2 regions of the Subdoligranulum sp. DSM 23681 genome follow, and region 1 is predicted to be linked to the other one. Evidence: riboswitches for the same ligand, from Rfam matches in the RefSeq annotation. Region 1 holds a riboswitch; the other holds the start of a gene.

Region 1 (3,406 bases):
GCCTATGCGGCCGGATGTGGCGGATTTTTACAGCGGCATCAGCTTTGACGCCTACCGGCTGCTGGGGGCCCAGCCGGCAGGAAGCGGCTGGCGGTTCACCGTCTGGGCGCCCCATGCCCGCCGGGTCCAGGTGGTGGGCGACTGGAACGGCTGGAACCTGTGGAACGCCGCCGAACTGGCTGTCTGCGAGGACGGGCTATGGCGGGGGACGGTTCCCCACGCCCGGGAAGGACAGCTGTACAAATACAATATACTGGGCCCCGATGGCAGCTGGCAGCTGAAACCGGACCCCTTTGCCTTCGGGTACGAGGCTCTGCCCGGTACCGCCGGACGGCTGCTGTGTCCGGCATACCACTTTACCGATGAGGAATGGATGTCCCGGCGGCATTGGCTGCCGCAGATGCCCATGAACATTTACGAGCTGCATGCTTCCAGCTGGAGGCGGCATTGGGACGGACGGTACTATTCCGGCGGCGAACTGGCTGAAGTGCTGATCCCCTATCTGCAGGAACGGAACTTTACCTGTGTGGAACTGATGCCCCTGGCGGAGTATCCTTTTGACGGAAGCTGGGGGTACCAGGGCTGCGGATACTTTGCCCCCACCGCCCGCCTGGGCGGGTTTGCGGGGGTGGCCGAACTCATCGACCGGCTGCACGGAGCCGGCATTGCGGTTCTGGCCGACTTTGTACCGGTACATTTTGCACCGGACCCTGAACGGATGGCCCGCTGGGACGGAGCCCCTTTGTTTGAGGCGGGCCCCAGTGACTGGGGAAGCCTTCGGTTTGATCTGTCCAGCGGACCGGTACGGAGTTTTCTGCTGAGTGCGGCCGCCTTCTGGATCTATGAGCTGCACTGCGATGGCCTGCGGGTGGACGCTGTGGGGCATGCCCTCTACCGTCCCCAGGATGCCGGGGAGGCCCTGGCGGCAGCGGAATTTTTCAAGACCCTGACCGGAGGGCTGCACGCCCGGTTCGGTCCGGTGTTCCTGGTCGCCGAGGATACCGCCGGTGCGCTCAATGCCGCCGTTCCCACCACACAGGGCGGCCTGGGGTTCGATGCGGTGTGGGACAGTGCCTGGGCGCGGGATGTCCTCACCTTTTTCTCCCTCCCGGCCGAGCGCGGCCGACGTTTTTCCGCCCTGCTGCAAAACCACGGCTCCCCCACCGCCGTCAACGCACTGAGTCACGATGACAATGCCTGGGACAGCGGATCGGTCTGGTGGCAGCTGCCCGGAAGCGGAGAGGAAAAGTTCCGGCAGATGCAGGTACTGTACCTGCTGCAGTTCACCCGGCCGGGACGCCCCCTGACCTTTATGGGCGGGGAGTTCGGGCAGCCACTGGCCTTTGACCCTTACAAGGAGATGGACTGGGCTTGCCTGGGGCATCCGCTGCACCGCAATCTGGACCGCTATACGGCGGCGCTGGGGGCGGTGTATAGCCGCCACCCCGCCCTGCACCGCGGCGGATATCGCCCGGTACTGCAAGACGAAGGCAAACTGGCATTCGGGTATCTACGGGAAACGGAGAGCGAAAAGCTGTTGTGCGTCTTCAATCTGGGCGACCATTTTCTGGACGCCCCCTGCGACCCGGGCCGCCCAAGGCGCTCCAGCCTGCTGTTTGCGGCCGGACCTTTGGACGGCAATGCACTGCAATGGTCCGGCGGCCGTTTTGTCCTGCATCTGTCTCCCATGAGCGGGGCGATTTTCGCCTTATCTTGACATTTTAACCAAAATGTGTATACTATTTTTGGACATAGAAACAGGGGCGCCGCAAGGCTGAGATCCGCAAGGAGTACCCTTTAACCTGATCCGGGTAATGCCGGCGTAGGGAGTGGACGGGATGATATCCCATCATACGGAAGCTCACGCGCCCGCACGCAGGTTTGCCTGTCGGGCGCGTTTCTTGTTTTTATGGACTATTATCGTTTTGAGGAGTGTTCCCCATGTCCAAAACCACCTCCAAAACCCGCATCCTGGTCGAGTGCGCCCTGATGATCGCCCTCGGCACGGTGCTGGCCAACATCAAGATCTTTGAGCTGGCCAATGGCGGTTCCATCACCCTGTTCAGCATGGTGCCGTTCATCCTGGTGTCCTTCCGTCACGGCGTGAAGTGGGGGCTGTTCACCGGCTTTGTGAACAGCCTGCTGCAGATGCTGCTGGGCTTTTACGCCCCGCCGGCCCCCGGCCTGCTGCCCCTGTTCGGCATGATCATGCTGGACTATGTGCTGGCTTTCAGCCTGCTGGGTCTGGCCTGCGTCTTTGCCAAGCCCTTCTCCAACCGGCTGGTTGGTGTGGGTGTGGGCACCGCGGTTGTCTGCATCATCCGTTTCCTGTGCAGCTTCTTCTCCGGCGTTCTGATCTGGGGCAACCTGTCCGACGGTCTGCCCGCCTGGACCTACAGCCTGGGCTACAACGCCAGCTACATGCTGCCGGAAACCATCCTGACCGTGGTGGCTGTGGTCCTGCTGTACAAGGCCGCCCCCAAGCTCTTTGTGATGGACTGACCTTCCTTATGTAAATATAAGGGCCTGCACGCCGATGCGCTTTACCGCGCACCGGCGTTTTGTTTTGGAGCAGGGCTTGCGGCCGTCCGCATCCGATGGTAGGATAAAGCAAAGGAAAGGAGCTGCCCTTTTATGCCCTACACCCAACAGGAGATCCTGGCCCGCCTGCAGGCCATGGCCGAACCGGAATATGCCCGTTTTTCCGCCACCCTGATCCCCGACCCGCCGCCGATTCTGGGGGTACGTCTGCCCAGGCTGCGGGCCCTTGCCAGAGAACTGGCCAAAGCACTGCCCGCATCCCCTGAACTGTGGCAGGCGCTGGAAGGGCCGTATCTGGAGCAGGCCATGCTCCACGGAATGCTCATCGGTGCTGCACGGATGTCCGATGCCCAGCGCCGGGACCGGCTGGAAGATTTTTTGCCCCGGGTGACCAACTGGAGTATCTGTGATTCCACCGCTGTTTCCTGTAAATGGATGGCCCGCACACCCGATTTCTGGCAGCCCTGGCTGCTGGCTTTGAGCCGCCGGGAAGAAGAATTTTCCGCCCGGTTCGCCATCGTCTGCCTGCTGGACCACTTTACCGCCACGCCGGAGGGACGCCGGCTGACACTGGAAGCCTGCACCGCCGCCTCCTGCCCCGCCCTGTACACCCGGCTGGGGATCGCCTGGGCGGTGAGCATTGTGGCGGTAAAAGAACCGGAACTGGGGCTTGCCTACCTGAAACAGGATCCTCTGGATGACTTCACCCACAACAAATCCATCCGGAAAATCTGCGAAAGCCTGCGCAGCACTCCGGCCTACCGGACGCAGGTAAAAGCCCTGCTGCGGCGGGACGCTGCACAGGACAGATCTCGTTAAAGTTCTAACGTTTGAAAAATCCCGGTTTGGCAAAATGCCCAAATCG
Region 2 (3,406 bases), 280 kb from region 1:
ATGACACCGTCACCACCGAAGACCTGAGCCAGGACAGGGGAGACATCATCACCCTGCCCGGGGCGGGGACCTTCCCCAACACCAGGACGGTCCTGCCCGCCGGCACCTACTACCTGAAGGAACTCAGCGCTCCGGACGGCTACGCGCCTTCCGGCCAGCTCACCCCGGTGGTGGTGGACAACACCGGCATCTATGCCGACGCAGGCACCCCCACCGACGATGTGACGGTGCTGCGGGGTGTGGGCAAGGTGGTGCGCAGCATGCTGCAGTTTGCGGTGCCCGACGACATCAACGCCACCCTCACCGACATCAAGGCGGCCCTGTACACCGCCAATACCTACACCCCGGGCACCGGCGACGACTGGGCGGTGTGGACGCCCTCCTCCGCGGCGCCTCTGGATCTTTCCTATTACAGCAGCAACCAGATCCTGGAATACGGCCCCACCACCCCCGGGGACCCGGTGTATTTCCTCGTCAACGCGGGGTGGTCCCGGCTGAAGATCACCCAGAACTACGCCGCCGGCACCGACCAGGACCTGAAAATCGACCTGGGAGACCAGGATATCAGCAACCTGTTCTCCCGCAGTACCATTGTGCGCTACCGCAACGACCCTACCCGGCTCACCGTGACCAAGACGGTGACCGGCTTCCGGGGGGAGACGGAACGGGACTTTGCCTTCACCCTGACCCTGACAGCCCCCGACGGTACCCCCCTGACCGGCGAGTATGGCGGCCTGACTTTTGACGCCGAGGGCAGGGCACAGACCACCCTGCGGGACAAGGAACGCCTGGTGTTTGAGGAGCTGGAACCGGGCACCGTTTTCACCGTCACCGAGGCCGAAACCGAAAACTATCGCACCACCGTGCAGCTCAACGGCGGGACCCCGCAAGAAACAAACGAACTCACCGTGACCCTGCCCGCAGGGGGCACCACCATCACCTTCACCAATGCCAGCACCCTGCAGCCCACCCCCACCCCGGCGCCCACCCTGACGGCCACTCCGTCACCCACCCGGACACCGGAGCCTGCCCCGGCACAGGAAGAGCCGCCCCGTACCACGCCCTGCCCCGCCGATGCGGATGCCCCCGCCACCGGAGACCCGGCCCGTCCCTGGTTGTGGGTGGTGGTGCTGGGTATCTCTGGTGCCGGACTGATGCTGTCGGAAGCCTTCCGTCAGCGCCGGCGGCAGGGGTGACGCCGGGATTTTGAAAAAACCATTGACGCCGCCGTCCGGCGGGACTATAATAGGCCCAAACAGAAAAACCGGGGGAGCTCGTGCTGACGGGCTGAGAGGAAGGAATCACCTTCGACCCTTACACCTGATGCGGATAATGCCGCCGTAGGAAGTTGTGGACGAAGCACTTTTTCGGGAGGCACCCTTTCGGGTGTCTCCCGTTTTTGTTTGTCTTTTTGGGAAAGGAAGTGGAAAACGGAAGGTCCGCGGCCGTCCGCGGCGGGCAGAGGGGGAGCGCCCTGTGCCCGGTACAGCCAGCGATGGGAAGCCGTGTTCCGGCGTGAGAGGAGGCCAGCAAGCCTCGACCGCAATTTTCCATGGGAGCCGCAGGAAAACCTGCGGGCAACTCTTGCGGGAAAGTGTCGCTGTGCCGGCCGTTTTCCGCAACCAAACCAAAAGGAGCGTTTGTATATGAAAAGCAACAAGACCCGTAAACTGGCCCTGGCCGGCGTGTTCTGCGCCGTGGCCGTGGTGGGCAGCATGTTCTCTTTCCCGGTGTTCGGCAGCAAGTGCGCCCCGGTGCAGCACATGGTCAACATCCTGTGCGCCGTGCTCCTGGGGCCCTGGTACGGGGTGGGGGTGGCCTTTGTGGCCAGCCTCATCCGCAATCTGACCGGTCTGGGCAGCCTGATGGCCTTCCCCGGCAGCATGTTCGGGGCGCTGCTGTGCGGTGTGGCCTACTGGCTCAGCAAGAACATCCCGCTGACCCTGGTGGCGGAAGTCTTCGGCACCTCCATCCTGGGTGGGCTGTGCGCCTATCCGGTGGCCATCCTGCTCATGGGCCAGAGCGTGGCGGATGTGGCCTTCTACGCCTACATCGTGCCCTTCCTGGTCTCCACCGCGGGGGGCAGCATCATCGCCGGGGCGCTGGTCTACGGCCTCAAGGGCACCGGGGCCCTTTCCACCATGCAGAAAACACTGGCAAGATAAGGAAGATTTCATGTTCGGACCTTACCTGGAAGCGGTGCGCCGGCAGGCCCCGCTCATCCACAACATCACCAATTATGTCACCGCCAACGACTGCGCCAACCTGCTGCTGGCCTGCGGGGCGTCCCCCATCATGGCCGACGACCCGGCCGAAGTGTCCGAGGTGCAGGCGGCCTGCGCCGGACTGCACCTGAATTTGGGCACCCTGCACACCGGCACCGTGCCCGCCCTGCTGTCGGCCGGGTGCACCGCCAACGCCCTGGACCATCCCATCGTGCTGGACCCGGTGGGGGTGGGCATCTCGGCGCTGCGGGGCACCACCGTCCGACAGCTGCTGGCGGAACTGCGCATCGCTGTCATCCGGGGCAACCTGTCCGAGATCAAGGTCCTGGCCCGGGGCAGCGGCACCGTCCACGGGGTGGACGCCGACGCCGCCGATGCCCTCACCGAGCAGTCTCTGGACCGGGTGATCCCCCTGGTACAGGACCTGGCACAGCGCACCGGGGTGGTGGTGTCGGTCAGCGGCGCCATCGACCTGGTGGCAGACGGGAAAACCGCCTATTGCATCCGCAACGGCTGTGCCATGATGCGCCGGGTCACCGGCACCGGCTGCCAGCTCTCGGCCCTGACGGCGGCCTTCGTGGCGGCCAGCCCGGACAAGCCTCTGGAAGCGGCGGCCGCCGCTGTCGCCGCCATGGGGCTGTGCGGGCAGATCGCCCGGAGCCGTCTCACGACCGGGGAGGGCAACGCCGCTTTGCGCAGCCGCATCATTGACACCATGTACAACCTGACGCCCCCACAGCTGGAGGAGGGAGAACGCTTTGAAACTCGATAACACCGCTATGCGGCTGTATGCCGTCACCGACCGCGCCTGGGTGGGGCGGCAGACCCTGTATGAACAGGTGGAAGATGCCCTGCGGGGCGGGGCCACCTGCGTCCAGCTGCGGGAAAAACAGCTGGACAAGGAGGCTTTTCTGGCGGAAGCCCGTCAGATCGCCTCCCTCTGCAAAGCCCATGGCGTGCCCTTCATCATCAATGATGATCTGGACATCGCCCTGGCCTGCGGGGCGGACGGGGTGCATGTGGGGCAGGACGATATGCCTGCCGCCGAGGTGCGCCGTCGGGCCGGCAGGGACCTGATCGTGGGGGTCTCGGCCCACAACGTGGCCGAGGCCTGCAAGGCCGCTGCCGACGGGGCCGACTACCTGGGGGCGGGGGCGGTGTTCACCACCTCCACCAAGCAG

The links. A riboswitch is a leader RNA that binds a small molecule or an ion and turns the genes downstream of it on or off. The one in region 1 is predicted to bind thiamine pyrophosphate.
Region 2: it holds a riboswitch for thiamine pyrophosphate, as region 1 does, so the genes downstream of both, thiW (energy coupling factor transporter S component ThiW) here and thiT (energy-coupled thiamine transporter ThiT) in region 1, are expected to answer to the same signal.

The regions. Positions count from the first base shown of each region.
Region 1 is NZ_CM168050.1:2,529,079-2,532,484, reverse strand. Features, by position in the region: gene AC127K_RS11670 (1,4-alpha-glucan branching enzyme) at 5-1,717, shown strand; TPP riboswitch at 1,750-1,846, shown strand; gene thiT (energy-coupled thiamine transporter ThiT) at 1,942-2,502, shown strand; gene AC127K_RS11660 (DNA alkylation repair protein) at 2,635-3,360, shown strand.
Region 2 is NZ_CM168050.1:2,246,936-2,250,341, forward strand. Features, by position in the region: gene AC127K_RS10340 (SpaA isopeptide-forming pilin-related protein) at 1-1,196, shown strand, start outside; TPP riboswitch at 1,257-1,364, shown strand; gene thiW (energy coupling factor transporter S component ThiW) at 1,647-2,165, shown strand; gene thiM (hydroxyethylthiazole kinase) at 2,176-2,997, shown strand; gene thiE (thiamine phosphate synthase) at 2,984-3,406, shown strand, end outside.